3 regions of the Nitratireductor sp. ATLC21 genome follow, and region 2 is predicted to be linked to each of the others. Evidence: predicted binding sites of a transcription regulator. Region 2 holds the regulator's gene; each other region holds the start of a gene.
The links. Region 2 encodes PhoB, which activates phosphate uptake and scavenging genes when phosphate is short. Its sites were predicted from a motif close to TGTCATNNANCTGTCAT; they were not measured.
Positions count from the first base shown of each region.

Region 1: a site for PhoB is predicted at 3,225-3,241, ahead of AC2CHD_RS16680 (1-acyl-sn-glycerol-3-phosphate acyltransferase). Genes of this name have one in related genera too.
Region 3: a site for PhoB is predicted at 5,676-5,692, ahead of AC2CHD_RS03740 (bifunctional 2',3'-cyclic-nucleotide 2'-phosphodiesterase/3'-nucleotidase). Genes of this name have one in related genera too.

Region 1 covers NZ_JBXUOU010000003.1:456,671-464,410, forward strand. Annotated here, with positions in the region: gene leuS (leucine--tRNA ligase) at 1-2,575, shown strand, start outside; gene lptE (LPS assembly lipoprotein LptE) at 2,622-3,167, shown strand; gene AC2CHD_RS16680 (1-acyl-sn-glycerol-3-phosphate acyltransferase) at 3,379-4,284, shown strand; gene fsa (fructose-6-phosphate aldolase) at 4,464-5,117, opposite strand; gene AC2CHD_RS16690 (primosomal protein N') at 5,224-7,410, shown strand; gene AC2CHD_RS16695 (hypothetical protein) at 7,433-7,740, opposite strand, start outside.
Region 2 covers NZ_JBXUOU010000003.1:601,668-609,407, forward strand. Annotated here, with positions in the region: gene pstA (phosphate ABC transporter permease PstA) at 1-835, shown strand, start outside; gene pstB (phosphate ABC transporter ATP-binding protein PstB) at 850-1,665, shown strand; gene phoU (phosphate signaling complex protein PhoU) at 1,688-2,398, shown strand; gene phoB (phosphate regulon transcriptional regulator PhoB) at 2,436-3,122, shown strand; gene AC2CHD_RS17410 (hypothetical protein) at 3,173-3,499, opposite strand; gene AC2CHD_RS17415 (DUF1328 domain-containing protein) at 3,590-3,757, opposite strand; gene AC2CHD_RS17420 (response regulator) at 3,885-4,679, opposite strand; gene AC2CHD_RS17425 (NepR family anti-sigma factor) at 4,882-5,085, shown strand; gene AC2CHD_RS17430 (sigma-70 family RNA polymerase sigma factor) at 5,091-5,642, shown strand; gene AC2CHD_RS17435 (response regulator) at 5,639-6,037, opposite strand; gene AC2CHD_RS17440 (Crp/Fnr family transcriptional regulator) at 6,178-6,927, shown strand; gene AC2CHD_RS17445 (AI-2E family transporter) at 6,857-7,740, opposite strand, start outside.
Region 3 covers NZ_JBXUOU010000001.1:759,219-766,958, reverse strand. Annotated here, with positions in the region: gene AC2CHD_RS03780 (cysteine synthase A) at 1-256, shown strand, start outside; gene AC2CHD_RS03775 (alanyl-tRNA editing protein) at 256-996, shown strand; gene sseA (3-mercaptopyruvate sulfurtransferase) at 1,012-1,866, shown strand; gene AC2CHD_RS03765 (OmpA family protein) at 1,958-2,515, shown strand; gene AC2CHD_RS03760 (DUF1203 domain-containing protein) at 2,611-3,084, shown strand; gene ald (alanine dehydrogenase) at 3,160-4,275, opposite strand; gene AC2CHD_RS03750 (Lrp/AsnC family transcriptional regulator) at 4,428-4,901, shown strand; gene AC2CHD_RS03745 (5-formyltetrahydrofolate cyclo-ligase) at 4,914-5,564, opposite strand; gene AC2CHD_RS03740 (bifunctional 2',3'-cyclic-nucleotide 2'-phosphodiesterase/3'-nucleotidase) at 5,777-7,740, shown strand, end outside.

The sequences.
Region 1 (7,740 bases), 140 kb from region 2:
CTGGCAGAAAGCCTGGGACGAGGCAAAGCTGTTCGAGGCCAGCAATGATGACGGGCGGCCGAAATACTACGTGCTCGAGATGTTCCCCTATCCATCCGGGCGCATTCACATCGGTCACACGCGCAATTACACGATGGGCGACGTGGTCGCGCGCTACAAGCGCGCCAAGGGCTACAATGTTCTGCACCCGATGGGCTGGGACGCGTTCGGCATGCCGGCAGAAAACGCGGCGATGCAGAACAAGGTGCACCCCAAGGAGTGGACCTATCAGAACATCGCGGTGATGCGCGATCAGCTGAAGACGTTCGGTCTGTCGCTCGACTGGAGCCGCGAGTTCGCCACCTGCGACGTGGATTATTATCACCGCCAGCAGATGTTGTTTGTCGACTTCTTCGAGAAGGGGCTGGTGACGCGCAAGACCTCCAAGGTCAACTGGGACCCGGTGGACCAGACCGTGCTTGCCAACGAACAGGTGATCGACGGTCGCGGCTGGCGCTCCGGCGCGGAAGTGGAACAGCGCGAGCTGGCGCAGTGGTTCTTCAAGATCACCGATTACGCGCAGGATCTGGTCGATGCCATCGACGATCTCGACCAGTGGCCGGAAAAGGTGCGCCTGATGCAGCGCAACTGGATCGGCCGTTCGGAAGGCATGCTGATCCGCTGGGCGTTTGCCGAAGAGACGGCGCCTGAGGGCGTGAACGAGCTGGAGGTCTATACGACCCGGCCCGACACGCTGTTTGGCGCGTCCTTCATGGCAATTGCCGCCGATCATCCGCTGTCAAAATCGCTGGCTGCCGGCAATGCCGAGCTTGCCGCATTCTGCGAAGAATGCCGCCGCATGGGCACCTCGGCTGCGGCGCTGGAAACGGCGGAGAAGAAGGGCTTCGACACGGGCGTGCGCGTGCGTCATCCTTTCGATCCGGAATGGACGCTGCCGGTCTATGTCGCCAATTTCGTGCTGATGGATTATGGCACGGGCGCGATTTTCGGCTGCCCTTCGGGCGACCAGCGCGACCTGGACTTCGCCAACAAATACGGCCTGCCGGTGACGCCGGTGGTGATGCCGGAGGGCGCGGATGCCGCGAGTTTCCAGATCACCGAAGAGGCCTATACGGATGACGGAGTGATGATCAATTCGCGCTTCCTCGATGGCATGAAGCCGAAGGCGGCGTTCGAGGAGGTGGCAAAGCGCCTCTCCTCTCAGACGATCAATGGCCGACCGGTGGGCGAGCGCAAGGTGAATTTCCGCCTGCGCGACTGGGGCGTTTCGCGCCAGCGCTACTGGGGTTGCCCGATCCCGATGATCCATTGCGACGATTGCGGTGTGGTTCCGGTCCCGAAGGCCGACATGCCGGTCAAGCTGCCCGACGACATCGAGTTCGACCGTCCCGGAAATCCGCTCGACCGCCACCCGACATGGAAGCATGTGAAGTGCCCGAAATGTGGCAGCGATGCCCGGCGCGAGACGGACACGATGGATACGTTCGTCGATTCGTCCTGGTATTTCGCCCGCTTCACCGCGCCCTGGGAGAATGACCCGACCGATCCGAAGGCCGCCAATGAATGGTTGCCGGTCGACCAGTATATCGGTGGCATCGAGCATGCGATCCTGCATCTGCTCTATTCGCGCTTCTTTGCCCGCGCCATGAGCGCGACGGGCCATCTGGATGTGGCCGAGCCCTTCAAGGGCCTGTTCACGCAGGGCATGGTGGTGCACGAGACCTATCGTTCATCGGATGGCCGCTGGCTGGCTCCGAACGAGGTGGAAATCACAGGCTCGGGCGATGGCCGCAAGGCGGTGGAGATCGCCACGGGTGAGCCTGCATCGATCGGCTCGCTCGAAAAGATGTCGAAATCCAAGAAGAACACGGTGAGTCCGGAGGACATTATCGAGTCCTTCGGCGCGGATACCGCGCGCTGGTTCATGCTGTCCGATTCCCCGCCGGAGCGCGACGTGGAATGGACGGACGATGGCGCGACCGGTGCGCATCGGTTCGTGCAGCGCGTGTGGCGGCTTGTTTCAGAGGCTGCCGAGCATGTCCGCGGTGTGGCGCCTAAGGCAGCTCATGAGGGCTCTGCCGTTGCAACGTCGAAGGCGGCGCACAAGGCCTTGAAGGCCGTGGGCGGGGACATTGAAAAACTGGCGTTCAACCGTGCCATCGCGCGCATTCACCAGCTCGTCAACGATCTGCAGGAGCCGCTGTCTGCGCTGGCGGACGCTGGTGATGCGTCGAAAAGTGCCGCGCGTGAGGCCGTTGAGATCCTCATTCACCTGGTCGCTCCTTTCATGCCGCATCTGGCCGAGGAATGCTGGGCAACAATCGGCGGTGAAGGACTGGTCGCGGCAAGTGCCTGGCCGGAATTCGATCCGGCGCTTGTCGTGGATAACGAGATTGTCCTGCCGGTGCAGATCAACGGCAAGAAACGTGGTGATTTGACAATTGCGCGCGACGCAGATCAATCTGCCGTCGAAGATGCGGTGCTCCAGCTGGACTTCGTCCAGAAGGCGCTGAACGGCGCGCAGCCGCGCAAGGTGATCGTCGTCCCGCAGCGCATTGTTAACATTGTTGCATGATGGGGTGGGGCGTCGACTGATGCTGTTTGGAAAACAGGGGGAAAGCTTGAACCCGACGTTTCGCGTTTCGATGCTGGCCGGTCTGGCACTTTCACTGGCCGTGGCGTCCGGTTGCACGGTGCGCCCCCTGATGGCGACGCCGGATGCAACGGAAGGCAGCTTTTCATCTTCGCCTGCCCTATCATCCATCGCTATCGCGCCCGTTGATACGCGTTATGGGCAGGAAGTTCGCAATCATCTGATTTTCCTGCTCAATGGTGGTGCCGGACAACCATCGAACGCACGCTACGCTCTTGAGCTTGCCGTGACGCGATCCAGTTCCGCGGCGGCGCGTGTTCAGGTGCGTACAGACAATGAGCCGACCTCCAGTCTTCTCACCATGACCGCGGGCTACACCCTGACCGAAAGCGGCACCGGCCAGGTGGTTGCCAAGGGACGCCGTCAGATTTCCTCTGCGTATGACGTTCCCCGGCAGGAGTTTGCTGCCCTGCGCGCCGAGCGCGATGCGGAGAATCGCGCTGCGCGCGAGCTTGCCGAGCAGTTGCGTCTTGCGCTGGGGCAGGATCTGGCACGATCTGGCAACGGTTTGTAACCGTGGTTTTTTGAATGCGCGGTTTCGTTGCAAATTGGCATTGCAATATTGCATTCGTGTCATTGCGTCGTCACAGTATTCGGTGAAACAGCCTGTGAGGCGTGATCTCTGAATGTTGCCCAATTTTCGTGGAAGTTCTTCTTCCGGCAAGACGAAGGAGCGGGATGACGGTCATGACCAGAACCGAAATGCTTCAGGGAGCACTTCGTCCATGGCTTTGCATACGACGCTGACCTCGGTCGCTGCGGTTCTTGGCAGCCGCGTTCTCGGTCGTGATGTCTATGCGCCCGAAACGCCTCATGTGGTGGATCAGCTCATTGCCGAGCGGACCACGCATCTCTCGCAAAACGTGCTCTGGCCGCTGGCCCAACCTTTTCTCTACCGCTTCCTGCACTATCGGCAGGCCGTGGTCATGGCCGACGAGGTCGCTGAATTATCGGGCTGGGATGCATTCGCATACATCAGCCGGCTCCTTTCGCTGGAAATCTCCGCGAGCGGGCTGGAGAACATACCAGCTTCGGGAGGTTTTATCCTCGCACCGAATCACCCGACAGGCATTGCGGACGGGATAGCCGTCTACGACATGATGAAAGCGCCTCGCCCGGATATGGCGTTTTTTGCCAACCGGGATGCCCTGCGTGTCAATCCGCGCTTCCGCGATTTGATCATTCCGGTGGAATGGCGCGCTGGAGAGAAATCCCATGCCAAGAGCCGCGACACGCTGGAAATGACCGCCAAGGCGTTCAACGCCGGCAAGGCCATCGTGCTTTTTCCCTCGGGGCGCATAGCCTATTGGAACAAGGACAAGCTGACCGAGCGGCCCTGGCAGCCTTCCGTGGTCGCACTGGCGCGGCGTTATCAGGTGCCAGTCGTGCCGATGAACATGACGGCGCGCAATTCGGGACTGTTCTATCTGCTCTCGCGCTACTCGAATGAGCTGCGCGACATGACGCTGTTCCATGAGCTTCTGAACAAGAAGGGCCGGGCGATCAGCATGGTGATCGGCAAACCGATCATGCCGGACGCGCTGGGTGAGGGAGAACCGGCGGATGTGGCCGCGCGCCTTCAGGAACATACCGTGCACCGGCTGCGCGAAGACCCGGACGCGACCTTCTAGGATTTGCGGCGAGCGTGCCGATTGGCGTGCGACGGTAGAAATCAGTTTTCGGAGAAGAAGGGCGCGCATGCTGTTGTTGCTGGCGCCGGCCCCTCATCCTCACCTTCTCCCCGCGGGCGGGGAGAAGGGGCTTCGATGCCAGTGAATTTCCTGCACCGATGTTTTCAGCGTCAGAAGCCTCAGCCGATCTTCTGGCCGGTCTTCGCCCAGTCGGCGAGGAAGGCTTCCAGGCCCTTGTCGGTGAGCGGGTGCTTGACCAGCGCCTTCAAAACGGACGGCGGCACGGTTGCCACGTCGGAGCCGATCAGGGCAGCCTGCTTCACGTGGTTTACGGTGCGGATCGAGGCAGCGAGGATTTCGGTGCTGAAATCGTAATTGTCGTAGATCGTGCGGATCTCAGCGATCAGGTCCATGCCATCGATGCCCATGTCGTCGAGACGGCCGATGAAGGGCGAGATGAAGGTGGCGCCAGCCTTGGCGGCAAGCAGCGCCTGATTGGCCGAGAAGCAGAGCGTGACATTGACGAGGCGGCCCGAAGAGGTGATCGCCTTGCAGGCCTTGAGACCATCCATGGTGAGCGGCACCTTGATGCAGATGTTGTCTGCGATCTTGGAGAGAATCTCTGCCTCTTTCATCATGCCTTCGAAGTCGGTTGCGGTCACTTCCGCGGAAACCGGGCCATCGACGATGTCACAGATTTCCTTCGTCACTTCCATGATGTCGCGGCCCGACTTCATGATCAGCGACGGATTGGTGGTGACGCCATCGAGCAGACCGGTGTCGCTCAATTCGCGGATTTCATTGACGTCGGCGGTGTCGACGAAGAACTTCATGGCAAACTCCTTAGGCAGTCCGAAGGCGGGGATTGAGAGGATGCACTTCCATCCTCCATATGTTCGGTCTTTGCTCTAATGCAAGAACAGGGCAAGGTCACGCCCGATGACAAAAGATTCGCCAATGAGCTCCGTTGTTCCGGTCATGGTGCCAATGCCGGCCGAGCGGCCCTACTCCTATGCGGTGCCAGAGGGCATGCGCGTGGAGCCGGGCTCCATCGTGCGTGTGCCGCTGGGGCCGCGTGAGGTGGCGGGGATTGTCTGGGACGGGCCGGGCGAGGCGGTGGCGGCGAAAAAGCTTCGGGCCATTGCCGGGGTCTTCGACTGTCCGCCGATCCCCGAAGAGATGCGCCGGTTCGTCGACTGGGTTGCCAATTACACGCTCTCGCCGCCCGGCATGGTGGCGCGCATGCTGTTGCGTGCGCCGGCGGCGTTCGATCCCGAACCGCCGACCGAGGGGCTGCGGCTTGTCGACGGGATGGGCCCCGACCGGCTGACGGCAGCCCGTGAACGCGTGCTGGAGATGGCCGCCGACGGCCAGGCATGGACCAAGGCGGGGCTCGCCCATGCGGCGGGCGTTTCCGCCAGCGTGATCGAGGGGCTGCGTTCGCAGGGTGTGTTCGAGACGGTTTCAATCCCGCCGCGCCCGGTGGTGGCTCTGCCCGATCCGACATTCGGACGCGCGACGCTGACCGATGGGCAGGCCGAGGCCGCCGAACGCCTGCGGGAAAAGGCCGGCACCGATGCCTTCAGCGTGACGCTGATCGACGGCGTGACGGGTTCGGGCAAGACGGAGGTCTATTTCGAGGCAGTGGCTGCGGCGCTGGAGCGCGGCAAGCAGGTTTTGATCCTGATTCCCGAAATTGCGCTGACACAGGCGTTTCTGGAGCGCTTTCACGACCGGTTCGGTGCGAAGCCCGCCGAATGGCACTCCGACCTTGCGCCGAAGAAACGCGAGCGTGTCTGGCGGCAGGTGGCGGAGGGGCAATTGCGGGTGGTGGCGGGGGCCCGCTCGGCGCTGTTCCTGCCCTTTCGCGAGCTTGGGCTGATCGTGATCGATGAGGAGCACGATCCGGCTTACAAGCAGGAAGACCGTGTTTTCTACAATGCGCGCGACATGGGCGTGGTGCGTGGGCACATTGGCGGCTTTCCGGTGGTGCTTGCCTCTGCAACGCCATCGCTGGAAAGCCGGGTCAACGCCAATCAGGGCCGCTATGAGCGGATCGTGCTGTCCTCGCGCTTTGCTGATGCGGCTCTGCCGGAGCTCGCCACCATCGACATGCGCAAGGCGGCGCCAGAGCGTGGCGGGTTTCTCTCGCCGGTTCTGATCGAGGAGATGAAGAAGACGCTGGCCAGAGGTGAGCAGTCGCTTCTGTTTCTCAACCGTCGTGGCTATGCGCCGCTGACGCTGTGCCGGGTGTGCGGGCATCGGTTTCAATGTCCCGACTGTTCGAGCTGGCTGGTGGAACATCGCTTTCGGCGGCAGCTTGTCTGCCATCACTGCGGCTACAACGAGCCGCGCCCGGAAGCCTGTCCGGAATGCGGAACCCTCGATCATCTGGTGGCCTGTGGGCCGGGGGTGGAGCGAATCACCGAAGAGGTGGACCAGCTTTTTCCCGATGCGCGCACCATCATGCTGTCATCCGACATGATGGGGGGCGTGAAGCGGCTGCGGCTGGAACTGGAGGCCATCGCCAAAGGGGAAGCCGACATCATCATCGGCACCCAGCTTGTGGCCAAGGGGCACAATTTTCCCGGCATGACGCTGGTGGGTGTGATCGACGCGGATCTGGGGCTGGCCAATGGCGACCCGCGCGCGGCGGAGCGCACCTTTCAGCTTCTGGCGCAGGTGACGGGCCGCGCGGGCCGCACGGGGCGCAAGAGCCTCGGCCTGCTGCAGACCTATCAGCCTGAGCATCCCGTGATGCGGGCGATCGTGACGGGTGATGCGGAGGCATTCTACGAGCGCGAGATGGCCGAGCGGGAACGGGCGGGGCTTCCGCCGTTTGGCAGGCTTGCCGGGATCATCGTGAGCGCGGCCACGCGGCAGGAGGCCGAAAGCCATGCCCGGGGGCTGCGACAAGCAGCACCTCGCGCCGATGAAGTGGATGTGCTCGGCCCTGCCGAAGCGCCGTTGGCGCTGGTGGCCGGGCGACACCGGTTCAGGCTGCTGGTTCACGGCACGCGCCGCTCGGACATTCAGGGCTTCCTGCGCGACATGATCAAGGGAGGGCCAAGGCCGCGCGGCTCGGTGCGGGTGCAGGTGGACATCGATCCGCAGAGTTTTCTGTGACGCGTTGTCTGTGGAGTGCGGCTTAAGCTGCTGCGGGGCTTTGCTTCGCACCGTCCATTCTCAGGACGATGCTTTCGGGCAGATAATAGCCGTTGAGCATGTTCGCGGAAAAATGAATTTCACTTGTGCCTGAAACCCTGATCGTCTTGCGCATGCTCTGGATTGCGGGATGCTCTTCGTGCACGAATTCGGTTGAGCTAGCGTCCAGTCCCGTAAGGTATTCGCTCGCGCCGATGGTTTCGGCCACGATCTGATAAAAGGCTCTCTTGTTCCGCATCGATCGGTCTGGAACGATCCAGAGCTTCCAGCGATCATTATCCGGAGAATGTA
Region 2 (7,740 bases):
TCTCAAGGGGCAGGTCAATCTCGAGGTGGAGGAAAGCCGCCGCAAGGTCTCCGACCAGCAGCTCGAATGGATGCGCGTCATGGAAGCAGACGGCGTTCTGGAACAGCGCTTCAATACAGGGCTTTTCACCCGCGGTGCCTCGAGCCGGCCTGAAACGGCAGGTATGGGGGTGGCCATCGTGGGCTCGCTCTACATGATGTTGATCGTGCTCCTTCTGGCGCTGCCGATCGGCGTTGCCGCCTCGATTTATCTTGAGGAGTTCGCGCCGCAGAACAAGCTGACCGATCTGATCGAGGTCAACATCAACAATCTGGCGGCCGTGCCGTCCATCGTCTTCGGTCTCCTCGGTCTCGCCGTGTTCATCAACTTCATGCATCTGCCGCGCTCTGCGTCTCTTGTGGGCGGTCTGGTGCTGACGCTGATGACATTGCCGACGATCATAATTGCGACGCGTGCAGCGCTGCGCGCCGTACCGCCCTCGATCCGCTCGGCAGCTCTCGGCCTTGGTGCCTCGCGCACACAGACGGTGTTTCACCATGTGCTGCCGCTGGCTGCGCCCGGCATTCTGACGGGCACGATCATCGGCCTGGCCCAGGCACTCGGCGAAACGGCCCCGCTGCTTCTGATCGGCATGGTGGCTTTCGTGGCCGACTACCCCACCACGCCGCTCGATCCTGCTACGGCGCTGCCGGTACAGATCTATATGTGGGCGAACGAAGCCGAACGCGCCTTTGTCGAGCGTACCTCGGGCGCTATCATCGTATTGCTGCTGTTCCTCGCCGTGATGAACATCACCGCCATAATTCTGCGGCGGCGCGTCGAGCGTCGCTGGTAACGGAGTGGAAGGACATGAATATGCTCACTGATGCTGCTGTCGAAGAAGCACTGGATGCGAGCCAGAAGCCAAAACCTCTCAAGATGCGCGGTGAGAATGTGCGTGTCTTCTACGGCGAGAAGCAAGCGCTTTTCGATGTGAATCTGGATGTTCTGGAAAACCAGGTGACGGCGCTTATCGGCCCTTCGGGCTGTGGAAAGTCCACGTTTCTGCGTTGTCTCAACCGCATGAATGACACGATCGATATCTGCCGGATCGAAGGCAAGATCACGCTTGATGATCAAGACATCTATGATCCTAAGATCGATGTGGTGGAGCTGCGTGCCCGTGTTGGCATGGTTTTCCAGAAGCCTAACCCATTTCCCAAGTCGATCTATGAGAACATCGCTTATGGGCCGCGCATCCATGGCCTGGCTTCCAAAAAGAATGAGTTCGATGAAATCGTCGAGTCCAGCCTGCAGAAGGCCGGCCTCTTCAACGAGGTGAAAGACCGTTTGCATGAGCCCGGCACAGGTCTCTCCGGCGGCCAGCAGCAGCGTTTATGCATTGCGCGCGCCATCGCGGTTTCGCCCGAGGTGATCCTCATGGATGAGCCGTGCTCGGCTCTTGATCCCATCGCCACCGCCAAGGTGGAGGAGCTGATCGACGAACTGCGCGAGAACTACACGATCGTCATCGTTACGCACTCCATGCAGCAGGCGGCGCGCGTTTCGCAGCGCACGGCCATGTTCCATCTGGGCAACCTTGTCGAGGAAGGTCCGACGGACAAGATGTTCACCAATCCGGATGACAAGCGGACCCAGGATTACATCACCGGTCGCTTCGGTTGACGCACAGATAAGGAACCAGATCATGGGCGAGCACACAGTCAGCTCCTTCGATGAGGAACTCGGTGAGATCGACCGCCTCATTCGCGATATGGGCGATCTCTCCGGTGCGATGACCCGCGCCTCCACCAATGCCCTTCTTCATTCCGATACCGCGCTGGCGCAGCGCGTTATCTCCGATGACACGATCATGGACGCCAAGCAGCGCGATCTCGACGAACGCGCCATCACACTGATCGCCAAGCGCCAGCCGATGGCACAGGATCTGCGCAGCGTTGTGGGTGCCATTCGCATGGCAGCCGACCTGGAGCGTATCGGTGATCTTGCGAAGAACATTGCCAAGCGCGTCAGCGCGGTGGGCCAGAGCGCTACACCGCGAACACTAGCGCATTCCATAGATGCCATGGCAGGCCTGGTGCTGCAGCAGGTTAATGCTGTGGTCGAGCATTACGTGAAGCGCGATGCCGATGCCTTGATCCAGTTACGCGACGACGACGAGAAAATCGACATTCAGTATACGTCGGTGTTCCGGGAATTGCTGACTTATATGATGGAAGATCCGCGCAACATCACCTCGTGCACGCATCTTCTCTTCTGCGCGAAAAATCTGGAACGCATTGGCGATCATGTGACGAATATCGCCGAGAATGCCTATTATGTGGTGACGGGGGAGCAGCTTCCGGTCCAGCGGCCGAAGCTTGATGAAACACAGATGACGGTCGATACGGATGCCTGAACGGCCGTAGCAATGCTTTAGGAGAATGCCTTCCATGATTGCCCCCAAGGTCATGGTCGTTGAAGACGACGAACCGCTCTGCGTCCTGTTGAAATACAATCTGGAGGCGGAAGGGTATCAGGTAGAGATGATCTCGCGCGGCGATGAAGCCGAGGTGCGGTTGCAGGAGAATGTCCCGGATCTGCTCGTTCTGGACTGGATGGTTCCGGCCGTATCAGGCATCGAACTGTGCCGCCGGCTGCGCATGCGTCCTGAAACCGAGCGTCTTCCCATTATCATGCTCACCGCGCGCGGTGAGGAAAGCGACCGCGTTCGCGGTCTTTCCACCGGTGCCGACGACTATCTGGTCAAGCCGTTTTCGACGCCGGAATTCGTCGCGCGTGTGCGGGCGCTCCTGCGCAGAGCCAAGCCTGAGGTTCTCTCAACGGTGCTGTCTGTGGGCGATATTGTGCTCGACCGCGAATCGCATCGCGTTTACCGGCGCAAGAATGAGATCCGTCTGGGGCCGACAGAGTTTCGCTTGCTGGAATTCATGATGCAGCATCCGGGGCGGGTCTTTTCGCGCAGCCAGCTGCTCGACAATGTATGGGGTGAGACGATTTACATCGACGAGCGCACCGTGGATGTCCATGTGGGCCGGTTGCGCAAGGCCGTGAACCAGGGGCGGCTTCCCGATGTGATCCGCACCATTCGCGGTGCAGGCTACGCCATTCGAGAAGCCTGAGACAAAAACCCCGGCACTTGGCCGGGGTTTTTGCTGAAGCTGTTGTCTGATTACTCGGTGAAAATGTTCTTCTGACGCGCATGCTCATTGTGAGCGACTGCGAAGCTGTTGACCGGTTCCAGAGAGGCCGTCAGCTTCCCGTCTTTGGTGATGTCCCACTCCAGCACAGCGTCATCGTAGACGAGTGCAGGATCCACAAAGACGCACGTTGCCATCACCCGTGGCGCCTCACCTTCAAGCTCGCGCAGGGAAATGGGCTTCTCGGCCTCGCACTCCTCAAAGGTTTCGTAAATCGGAGCGGGGGCGGGAAGTTCGCGGCATTCAGCCATGTTGCCGGAGCAGCCGACAACCAGAAGAAGCGCAGCGATATGTTCCATGGCGTTCTCCTTTCACTGTCTGCCCGACGCGGAAGCCATGGATGGTCCGCATCGTCGGATGCCGCATTCGTTTACGTCAGATGTACTCGTTTAACCGCGCCCTCTAATCAGTCCCATGACCAGAGAAATCACGAGAAGGGCGAGAAAGATGTAGAACAGGATCTGTGCGATCCCTGCGGAAGCGCCTGCAATACCGCCAAAACCAAGGGCGCCGGCGATAAGAGCGACGACGAGGAATATAAGTGCCCAGTAAAGCATTCTGTCTCTCCGTTTAGTTATGGCAGTTAAACGCTATCCACGGAGATTGGTTCCCGGAGAAAGAAAACCGGCAAACAAAAAGGCCGCCCGAAGGCGACCTTTTTCATCAGAAAGGTGTTGCGCTGCCTCAGGCCGCCGCGCGAGCCTGGTGATCGAAGAAAAGCGCCTGGCTGATCAGCGCTTTGACCATCTCCGGGCTGAAAGGCTTCGTCACAAGGAAAGTCGGCTCCGGGCGCTCGCCAGTCAGCAAACGCTCCGGGAAGGCTGTGATGAAGATCACAGGGACTGTCGCCCCTTCAAGAATCTCGTTCACCGCATCAAGGCCCGAGCTTCCATCTGCAAGCTGAATGTCTGCCAGCACCATTTTGGGCTGGGTTTTGGCAAACATCTCGACAGCCTGCTTGTGGGTGCGGGCGTTGCCGACGACGCGATGACCGAGGCTTTCGACCATCTCCTCGATATCCATGGCGATCAAGGGCTCATCCTCGATGATGAGGATGTCGGTGGCCACCTGACGGGAGATTTCCTCGCTGGCCTCGTGCAGCATCGCATTGATGCCATTCATGTCGGTTTCCAGAATTTCCGCCGCTTCCTCCGGACGGAAGTTTTCGACAGCCACCAGAAGGAACGCCTGGCGTGGGCGGGGTGCAAGTGACGACAAGTTTCTCGAAGCGCGTTCCTCCCAAGCGGATGTCGGGGCACTTTCGGGGATGCGCACATCGAGCGTTTCAAAGAGCGATGTGAAAAGCCTGAAGAGCGCGATTTTGTCCGTTGACGCTTCGGGGAAAATGCTTGTGTCGGCAATCAGCGCTTCAAGCGCCGCGGCCACCAGGGCGTCACCGCTCGTCTGGGAGCCGGAGACGGCTCTGGAAAAGCGCCGCAGATATGGAAGGTGCGGTGCGATACGCGCTGACAAGGTCATGGATTTCAGGTCTCCCTCGTAATGTGGCAATGGGAATAATGCATATTTATGAGGTCAAAACGCCTGTTGTGCGAAAATGTTCCATAAGCAGGGAACGATTTCTGCTCGGTGGCGTTCTGTTTCGTATGGAAGAGTGGTGGCGCGGGCGATATCGATGTGCCCGCTTCATTGGGAGACAAGATTATATGGACGAAGATAGGGCATGAATTACGGCAAACCCAATACCCATAGGGGCCAGGAGAAGCGCGGAAAGGACAGCGATCCTCTCGGTGCAAATTCCGAGATCGGGCGCAAGCTCAGGCAGTATTACGACGATTTGATAACGGAAGACATTCCGGACCGCTTCAGTGATCTTCTCAACCAACTGGAACAGAAGAGCACTGAGACCGCCGGGAACAAGGATTGATGTCGATGAGTGTATATCCTGGCTTTCGTGATGATCTTCTCGCCACCGTACCGAGTTTGCGTGCGTTTGCAGTCTCACTTTCAAAGAACGCTGACCGAGCCGATGACTTGGTACAGGAGGCGCTTGTCAAAGCGTGGGACAAGCAGGCGAGCTACCAGCCGGGCACCAACCTGAAGGCATGGCTCTTTACGATTCTGCGTAATGAGTTCTATTCCCAAATGCGAAAGCGCAAGCGGGAGGTGGAAGACAGTGACGGGGCCATCACCGGGCGTCTGTCCGTACATCCAGCTCAGGAAGGCTCTGTCGATCTCAAAGACTTTCGCCGGGCGCTGGAGCAACTGCCAGAAGATCAGCGTGAGGCGATCATCCTGATTGGTGCCTCGGGCTTTTCCTATGAAGAGGCAGCAGAAATCTGCGATTGTGCTGTCGGCACCATAAAGAGCCGGGTCAGCCGAGCGCGTACGCGTCTACAAGAGATTCTGGGCATCACCGGCGAGAACGACTTCGGTCCGGATGCAATTTCCGCCCAGATAACGAATTCTGTCTTCACCGCTTAATCCGAGCGGGAACCATTTTCATTCGAAGAGCCAATCGCCTGCGCCAAAGCTTGGATCAGGTCGCTGTCCTTGTACGGTTTTTCAATAATGGTAATGCCGTTAAAGGGCTCAAAGACCTGATGGTTGGCGGCGTAGCCCGTGGCAAAAATAAAGGGAATTCGCCGGCTTTGTAGAAGGTGGGCGAATTCGTTTGTCCAGTTGTCGGAAATTTTGATGTCGAGGATTGCGGTCGAAATTCGCCCGGTCTCGAGAACGTCGGGATTTAGCGCGTTGAATGAGGTTACGGTTACGACGTCCTCTGCGCCATGTTCCTTGCAGAGCTCTTCGATGCTCATGGCAATCAGGGCTTCATCTTCGACCAGAAGTACACGAGCCCCGTCGAGGGTTTTTTTCAAATGGGCATCCTTCCGAAACCAGAGAAATTTTCTCCTGAAATCTCATTAGTTGACTGACTTGTCATTAAAAAAAGACATGGTACCAAATAAGCCGAAGGGATCGGCGGACATGCTTCCGGATCCGCGGATCGAGGCAAGCTGTGACAAAAGAACAAGAACGCGCTCACGCCAGTCTACCGTGTGAAAAATGCCCCTTGAGGAAACGCGAGCTTTTTCGTGATTTTGATGCATGTGAGCTCGAGTTTATCGGTCGCTTCAAAAAAGGTGACCTGGCTGTCAAAAAGGGCGCGACTGTATTGGTCGAGGGCGCACATAACCCGCACCTTTACACCGTTCTTTCCGGATGGGGATTTCGATACAAACTGCTTGAAGATGGCCGCCGGCAAATCGTCAATTACGTAATGCCCGGCGATCTTGTGGGTTTGCAGGGCAGCCTGCTGGGCGAGATGAAGCACTCGGTCGAGGCGCTCTCAAACATGGTTTTGTGCGTGTTTGAAAAAGCCGAGCTTTTTTCCCTCTACCGGGAGTTTCCTGAGCTGGCCTACGATATCACCTGGATCGCCTCGCGTGAGGAATGCATGCTCGACGATAACCTTCTTACGGTTGGTCGTCGTACCGCGTTGGAAAAAGTAGCCTATCTTTTGATGTTCATCCTGGAACGAAGCCGGCAAAGCGGTCTGACCAGGAACGGCACGGTGTCGCTCACGCAGCAGCATGTGGCTGACACGCTCGGCCTCTCTCTTGTTCACACCAACAAAACCATTGCCCGTCTCGCCGAGCGGGGTCTTTTGAAGTGGGAGGATGGCGGCTGCCGGATACTCAATCCGGAGGCCTTGGCCGAACTGGCGGACTGGACGGCCGAGAAAGTGGCGAAGCGGCCTTTTCTATAGGCGGTTTTGGGTGGATGGACCGCTTTGACACGTGCGGTTTGGCAGGTGCAGGAGGCTCAATTCCCGGAATGATGTTGCCGGCTATCGCGTAAAGCGTCAGCAACGCGGGGATGGCGATGAAGCCGCCAATCGGGCCCCACATCCAAAGCCAGAACGCAATGGCAAGGAAAACAATGAACGGGTTAAGCGTCATCCGGCGGCCGATCACGGTGGGAGTGACGAACTGCGCCTCGATAGCATTGAGTCCCAAATAGGTAAGAGGCGGAAGAAAACTCGCTGTCAACGTGTCGAAAGTGCCAAGGCCGACAGCCAGCAGAACGCAGGCCATGACGGCGGGGCCGATGTAAATCACGAAATTGAGCAATGTCGCCATTGCTCCCCAGAGCGCGGGGGAGGGAACGCCAAGCAGCCACAATGCGATGCTGACAGCGATGCCCAGTCCAATATTGATGATCGTGATCGACAACAGGTAATCCGAGACCGCGTTTTCAACATCCCGGAAGATGTGCGCGACCCGCCAACGCAAACGACGATTGAAGCAGAGGCGCAATATCGCCGCTCGCGTCTCGTGCCGTGTGGCCACGAAGAAATAAAGGCTCGCAAAGAAAATGAGCAGTTGCGCCAGCAAAGACGGTGCAAGCACCGCCACACTTTCCACCGTGGTGTCTTCCTTTACGGCGACTGTCACGCTGGAGCCGCCGGTAGCGGAGCGGATCTGCTCTTGAAGATCCTTTATCGTGCCAAGAGGCTGTCTCAGGCTCGAGAGCTGCAACTGCAATTCGTTCCAGATCTGGGGTAGACGGTCGGCCCAGG
Region 3 (7,740 bases), on a different contig from region 2:
GCCGATCGTCTTTGATCTGGTGCAGGAGGAGGGGCTGTGTCTTGGCGGCTCGACCGGGATCAATATCGCCGGCGCCATCCGGCTTGCGCGGGAACTGGGGCCGGGGCATCGCATTGTGACGATCCTCTGTGACTACGGAACGCGCTACCAGTCCAAGCTCTTCAATCCATCATTCCTGCGCGAAAAGGGGCTGCCTGTACCCGGCTGGATGGATCAATCTCCGGAGATCGACGTTCCGTTCGAGGAGGTTGCCTGATGGCGCAGACGGAAGCGCTTTTTCGAGATGATGCCTATATGCGCGAAGGCGCGGCGCGCGTCATCGGGATCAATGATCGCGGCGGAATCGTTCTGGACCGCACGATGTTTTACGCCACGTCTGGCGGGCAGCCGGGCGACACCGGACGCTTTGTCCGCGAGGATGGCTCGATTATCCAGATCGCTGCCACGGTGACGGGGGAGACCAAGGATGAGATCATCCATGTGCCCGTTGCGGAGCAGGTTTTACCCGAGATGGGCGAGACTTTGCAGCTAACGATCGACTGGGATCGCCGCTTCAAGCTGATGCGTATGCACACGGCCTGTCACCTTCTGAGCGTGATCTGTCCTTTTCCGATCACCGGGGCTTCGGTGAATGAGGCCGATTCACGGGTAGACTTTGATCTCCCCGATGCAAGCGTCACCAAGGAGGATGTCAGCGCCAGGCTGATGGAGCTGGTGAACGGGGGACATCCTGTCTTCACCCGCTGGATCAGTGAGGAGGAGCTTGATGCCAATCCCGGTCTTGTGAAATCGAAGAATGTGCGACCGCCGCGGGGGGCTGGGCGCATCAGGCTTGTCTGTATCGGCGATGAGGCGAGCGTCGACAGCCAGCCATGCGGCGGCACGCATGTTGCGAACACGGCCGAAGTCGGGGAAATCCATATCGGGAAGATCGAGAAAAAGGGGCGGGAGAACCGCCGCTTCCGCATTCGTTTTGGCCCTCCGCCAGCAAACTGATATCGCGAGGATCCCATGAGTGAAACAAGCCGATTTACCGTTTCGTCCGAATGGCTGGAGAACCGACTGGATCAACCCGGTCTCTCCATTGTCGATGCCTCCTGGTATCTGCCGGCGCAAGGGAGAGATGCGAAGGCGGAGTACGAGGCAGCCCACATCCCAGGGGCGGTGTTTTTCGATCAGGACGCGGTTGTGGATGCCGGTTCTGATTTGCCGCATACGCTGCCAGATGCCGCAACCTTTCAGCGGCATGTGAGCGCCATGGGGATCTCCAAAACCGACACCATCGTGGTCTATGACGGGCCGGGCCTGTTTTCTGCGCCGCGTGTGTGGTGGATGTTCCGGGTCATGGGCGCGCAAGATGTGCGGGTTCTCGATGGCGGCCTGGACGGCTGGCGGGCCGAGGAGCGTGTGCTGACCAACGAGCCAACCAAGATCGCTCCCTCCGTTTTCAACGCTGCGCTGGATGAAACGCGTGTCGCCGACATCGATGCTGTACGGAAGGCTGTTGAAGACGGATCAGCGCAGATCGCCGATGCGCGTCCCGCGAGACGCTTTACAGGTGAAGATCCGGAGCCGCGTCCTGGCATGCGTTCGGGCCACATGCCAGGAGCACGCAATGTGCCGGCTTCGGCTCTTGCGCGCGACGGCAGGCTTCTTGCACCGCCGGATTTGCGGGCGCTGTTTGAACAGGCGGGCATCGATCTAAATCGACCTGTGGTGACATCCTGTGGTTCCGGGGTGACTGCGGCGGTGATCACGCTGGCGCTGGAAACGCTGGGGCACACGGACAATCAGCTTTATGACGGATCCTGGAGTGAGTGGGGTGGCCGTGAAGACACACAAGTTGTGACCGGGAAGGAAGGCTGAAAGACAGGCAACAGCACGTTCATCCTGAATTCAGACGTCTTGCACAAAGATCGCCAGAACGGACGAACCTGTTTCCTGAAAGGAGCTTTCCATGTTGAATCGCCGTCAGATGCTTGGGACCGTCATTGCAGCGGCCTTTTTGCCGAGTGCGGCCATGGCACAATCCACCATGCCTTCGGCATCTCGCATTCAGCGGAGCCTGGAGGCAGCTCCAACGAGGCGCGTACGCCCGCAGGACCGTGTGACTGTGCGCGAACTGAAACGCCGGCCCGACCTGCGCCGTCGTGCGCCTTCCATCGATATTCAGGCGATCAATTTCGGCTTTGATTCGGCTGAGATCCCTTACTCCCAGTTTCGCAAGGTGGAAGAGATCGCCAATGCCCTGCATCAGCTGCGTCGCCGGCGGCCGGGAACCATTGTGCTTCTGGAAGGGCACACGGATGCGGTCGGGTCTTTCGGCTACAACCAGCAACTCTCCGAGCGCCGTGCTGCTTCACTGAGGCGCGTATTGGTGCGCGAGTTCGGTGTGCCCGCGCGTATGCTGGAGACAGTTGGTTATGGCGAGGAATTTCTTTTGGTGCCCACACCCAATGAGAACTGGCGCAACCGGCGCGTGACCCTGCGCCGCATCGACGACTTCCTGCGCTGACAAGAGGACGCTGACAGGCGGATTTGGCTGGATTCGGGTGGAAGTGGATAATCCGGCAGGCAAACTGGTCCCTTCATTATTGAAGGAGACCAGTTATGGGACTGATCAAATTTGTGGCCATGACGAGCGATGAAGCGAACGCCTTTCGCAATGGCGCACCCGATGCTTATGGGATGAAGCCCGAACGAAGATTATCGGACGGCAGTGGTGTTCCATGCCGCCATTGCCTTCGTTCGGTACCTGAGGGAAAACCCTATCTTGTCCTGGCGTACCGGCCATTTCCGCAGACCCAGCCCTATGCCGAGACGGGGCCGATTTTTCTGTGTGCGGACGAATGCGAACGGGCACCGGACAGCGATGTCATGCCCGAACTGTTTCGCGCCCGCACGGAATGGCTTGTGCGCGGTTACGGTCATGACGATCGTATTGTCTATGGCACGGGGGCAGTGACGCCGAAACAGGATATTTGTACGCGGGCACACGAACTCCTGCAGCGTGAAGATATTGCCTATCTTCACATGCGTTCTGCGCAATACAACTGCTATCAGGTGCGCATAGACCGGGCCTGACCGCCTTTACCTCGAGCAACGAACAAAAAAGCCCGCCGTTTCCGGCGGGCAACGTTGGAGGCAGAGTGTTTATTTTCAGGCGGCGAGCGCGGATTTCGGCTCGGCCATTTCGTAGCCCAACGCTTCGGCAACGGCCTGGTTTGTGATGCGGCCCTTGTGGACGTTCAGGCCATTGCGCAGGTTCTGATCGTCGACGAGTGCCTTAAGGCCCTTGTCGGCAAGCTGCAGACCATAGTGCAGTGTGGCGTTGTTCAAGGCATGTGCCGAGGTAACGGGCACGGCGCCCGGCATGTTTGCCACGCAATAGTGAATGATGCCGTCGACCTCATAGGTGGGGTCAGAATGGGTGGTGGCATGCGAGGTTTCGAAGCAACCGCCCTGATCGATCGCGACATCGACCAGCACGGCGCCCTTCTTCATGCCCGAAAGCATCTCGCGGGTGACCAACTTGGGCGCTGCAGCGCCAGGAATGAGCACGGCGCCGACAATGACATCGGAAGAGAAGCATTCTTCTTCCAACGCCTCAACGGTGGAGTAGCGCGTGTGGACGCGGCCATTGAAGATGTCGTCCAGCTTGCGCAGGCGGGGAATGGAACGATCGATGATCGTCACATCGGCACCGAGGCCAACGGCCATCTTGGCCGCATTGAGACCCACCACGCCGCCGCCGATGATGGCGACCTTGCCGGGAAGAACGCCCGGAACGCCACCAAGGAGCACGCCCCGTCCGCCATTGGCCTTTTGAAGGGCGGTGGCACCAGCCTGTATCGCAAGACGGCCCGCCACTTCCGACATGGGAGCAAGCAGGGGGAGGCCGCCGCGCGTGTCGGTCACGGTTTCGTAGGCAATCGCAGTGACGCCGGCATCGACAAGACCTCGGGTCTGATCCGGGTCAGGCGCGAGGTGAAGATAGGTGTAGAGGATCTGGTCTTCGCGCAGCTGTACCCATTCGGCGGGCTGCGGCTCCTTGACCTTGACGATCATGTCCGACTTGGCGAAGACCTCCTCCGCCGACCGGGCAATGATGGCGCCGGCCCCACGATAGGCATTGTCATCGGCACCGATGCCCGCACCCGCACCGGTTTCCACCAGCACCTCGTGCCCGTGCGCCACATATTCGCGTACCGAACCGGGCGTCAGGCCGACACGGTATTCGTGATTCTTGATCTCTTTCGGGCAGCCGACGCGCATGGGCGTTTCCTCCGGGCTTAGCAGCGATTTTTCTGGCTCAATGGATGAGACCACAAAAACGGCCGAACGTCTTTGCGAAGTTATTTGCGCTGCGGCTGGTTTTTCGTTATTTCTTGCGTAAAATCGCGAGAACTTGGGAGGAATTTCGAAGAATGGCTCTTGATAGGATTGATATCGCCATTTTGGAAGTTCTGCAGAAGGATGGGCGAATATCCAATTCCGCGCTTGCGGAACAGGTGGGCCTGTCGCAGTCAGCCTGTTCGCGCCGCCTCGACAATCTGGAAAAGAGCGGCGTCATCAAAGGATACCATGCCCGGCTTTCAAATGCAGCCCTTGGCCATGGCGTCACCGTCATTGTTCATATCTCGCTTTCGGGACAGTTTGAACGCACACTCAGCGAGTTTGAGGCGGCAGTGCAGCGCTGTCCGAATGTGGTGTCCTGCCATCTCATGTCGGGTGAGTATGATTATATCCTGCGGATTGCGGCGCGTGACCTGCAGGATTACGAACGGATTCACAAAGAGTGGCTGACCGGTATGCCCCATGTGATCAAGATCAATTCCGCTTTCGCGTTGCGCGAGGTGGTGGACAGGACCGGTATGGGGTTGAAACCGCAGATGGCCTGACGGCGGGGGCAATCAGCCGGCAACAACAATGTGGTCCATTGGAATGTCGTGGGGCTGCGGGTAGATCGTCGGCACTTCGGCTAGGGCGTAGCCGATGCCGATGAGAAGCGGCCGTTTCGGCAAGACGGCGATGGTTCGATCATAAAACCCGCCACCATAGCCCAGTCGGTAGCTGGAAGCATCGAAACCCACCAGCGGGGAAATGATGATGTCGGGAATGACCGTCTTGTCGACTGACGGAACGGGAATGTTCCAGACCCCGCGTTCAAGCCTGTCTCCCGGGCGATAGGGGCGGAAGAGGAGGGGTGCGGCTTTCCGTATGACGACCGGCAAGGCTGGCGTGGCGCCGCGGTTATCGAGGGTGGCGAGCCATGGGCGCAGGTTCGGTTCGCCCCGAAACGGCCAGTAGAGGCCAAGGACGCGGCCTGAAGGATCTCCGATCAGAGCGTCGAGCTTTTGCGCAATGACGCCCGCAAGGCGCGCGCGCTCGGCGGCGGGGATGGCTAGGCGCTCAGTGATCAGGCGCTCGCGTGTGGCCCTGCGCCAGCGGCGAACCTCCGGCCAAACCTCCTCATGGGATGAACCGGCTCCGTCGGCCAGCTCGTGCATGAAGCAGGGTGGAGAGGCATAGGTCATTTTACGTTCGTTTGCTTCATCGTTCATCGCATCTCTCCCCATCGTTCAAAGCGGTCAGCCTTGAGGAGGCTGCATCGGCTGCTGCTGCAATCCTGTCCTGGACACGACAGACGACCGTCATGGAGCGGCCTGGACCCGTGTCACGCCGGCGTCACGAGATTTTGCTGGAAGTCTCAACGCGACGGCGCAATCATGCTCCTTCGCCGGTTCTTTTCAAAGGCCCAGGAGAGACGATCATGATGTCCGCATACGCCTCCATGTCCCGCCGTTCGTTCCTGGCGGGCTCTGCTGCCGCAGGTTCCATGGTGCTGATGCACCCTTTTTCCGCCAAAGCTTCGGTGAACCAGGCGCATCTGCGCATCACGGAGACCACCGATCTGCATGTGCATGTCTTTCCCTATGATTATTACGCGGACAAGCCGAATGACACGATGGGGCTCGCCCGCACCGCATCGATCATTGACGCAATCCGCGCCGAGGCGACGAACTCGATCCTTGTCGACAATGGCGACTTCCTCCAGGGCAACCCGATGGGGGATTACATCGCCTATGAGCGCGGCATGCGCGAGGGAGACATTCACCCGGTGATCAAGGGCATGAACACGCTGGGCTATGATTGCTCCACGCTTGGCAATCACGAGTTCAATTACGGGCTCGATTTCATGTTCAAGGTGCTTGCGGGCGCCAATTTTCCCTTTGTCTGTGCTAATCTGACCAAGGGACAGCTTGCCGCAAATGGACGCGATGATGACCTGTTCCTGAAACCCTATGTCATCCTTGACCGGACAGTGAAGGACGGCAGCGGGGCGGAGCATCCCATTCGTGTCGGCCTGATCGGCTTTGTTCCGCCGCAGATCATGAACTGGGATTCCAAACATCTGACCGGCAAGGCGATGACGCGCGACATCATTCGCGCGGCGGAGGCCTGGGTGCCGCAGATGCGCGAGGAGGGCGCCGACATCGTGGTGGCGCTGTCTCATTCCGGTATCGGTCCGGCGCAATATGAGGAAAACCTCGAAAATGCGTCTTTGTTGCTTGCGGGCGTTGAGGGCATCGATGCGATCGTGACCGGTCACAGCCATCTCGACTTTCCCGGTCCGAAGTTCGAGGGGATCGAAGGCGTGGACAATGCGAAGGGCACGATCGCAGGCAAGCCGGCCGTGATGGGCGGTTTCTGGGGCTCGCATCTGGGTCTCATCGACCTGCTTCTGGAAAGGGACGGGCAGAGCTGGGTGGTCGTGAATGCGACCTCCGAGGCGCGCCCGATTTTCAAGCGGGTGGAACGCCAGACCGAGCCGCTCGTCGAGAGCAAGGCGGAGGTCGAGGAAGCGGTCCGCGACGACCACGAGGCAACCCTTAAATATGTGCGCACGGCTGTGGGCAAGACGTCTGCGCCGCTGCATTCCTATTTCGCGCTGGTGGCCGACGATCCCTCCGTGCAGATCGTGAGTCAGGCACAGACCTGGTACATCACCGACATGCTGAAGGATGGCGAGTACAAGGATCTGCCGGTCCTGTCGGCGGCAGCGCCCTTCAAGGCGGGTGGTCGCGGCGGCCCCGACTATTATACGGACGTGCCGGCCGGCGATATGGCCATCAAGAATGTGGCCGATCTCTATCTGTATCCAAACACGGTTCAGGCCGTTCTGGTGACCGGGGCGGATGTGAAGGAATGGCTGGAAATGTCCGCTGGAATTTTCAACCAGGTGAAACCGGGCAAGGCAGACCAACCGTTGCTCGACCCATCCTTCCCCTCCTACAATTTTGATGTGATCGACGGTGTGACCTATCGGATCGACCTGTCGCAGCCGCCCAAATATTCATCCAAGGGCGAGCTTCTCAACGCGGAATCAAGCCGTATCGTTGACTTGCAATTCAATGGCCAACCCATTGACCTGGCTCAGAAGTTCATTGTGGCGACGAACAATTATCGTGGCGGTGGAGGGGGAAACTTCCCCGGTATCGGCCCAGACAAAGTGATCTTTGCCGCGCCCGATACGAACCGTGATGTAATCGTGCGCTATATTGTCGAGCAGGGGACGATCAACCCCACGGCCGATGCCAACTGGGCATTCAAACCATTGCCGGACACATCGGTCCTGTTCGAAACGGGACCGAAAGGAGCGGAATTCGCTTCCAGCGTCGAGGGGGTTTCGATTGAACCCGCGGGCGAGGGGCAGGAGGGTTTCGCCCTCTATCGCAT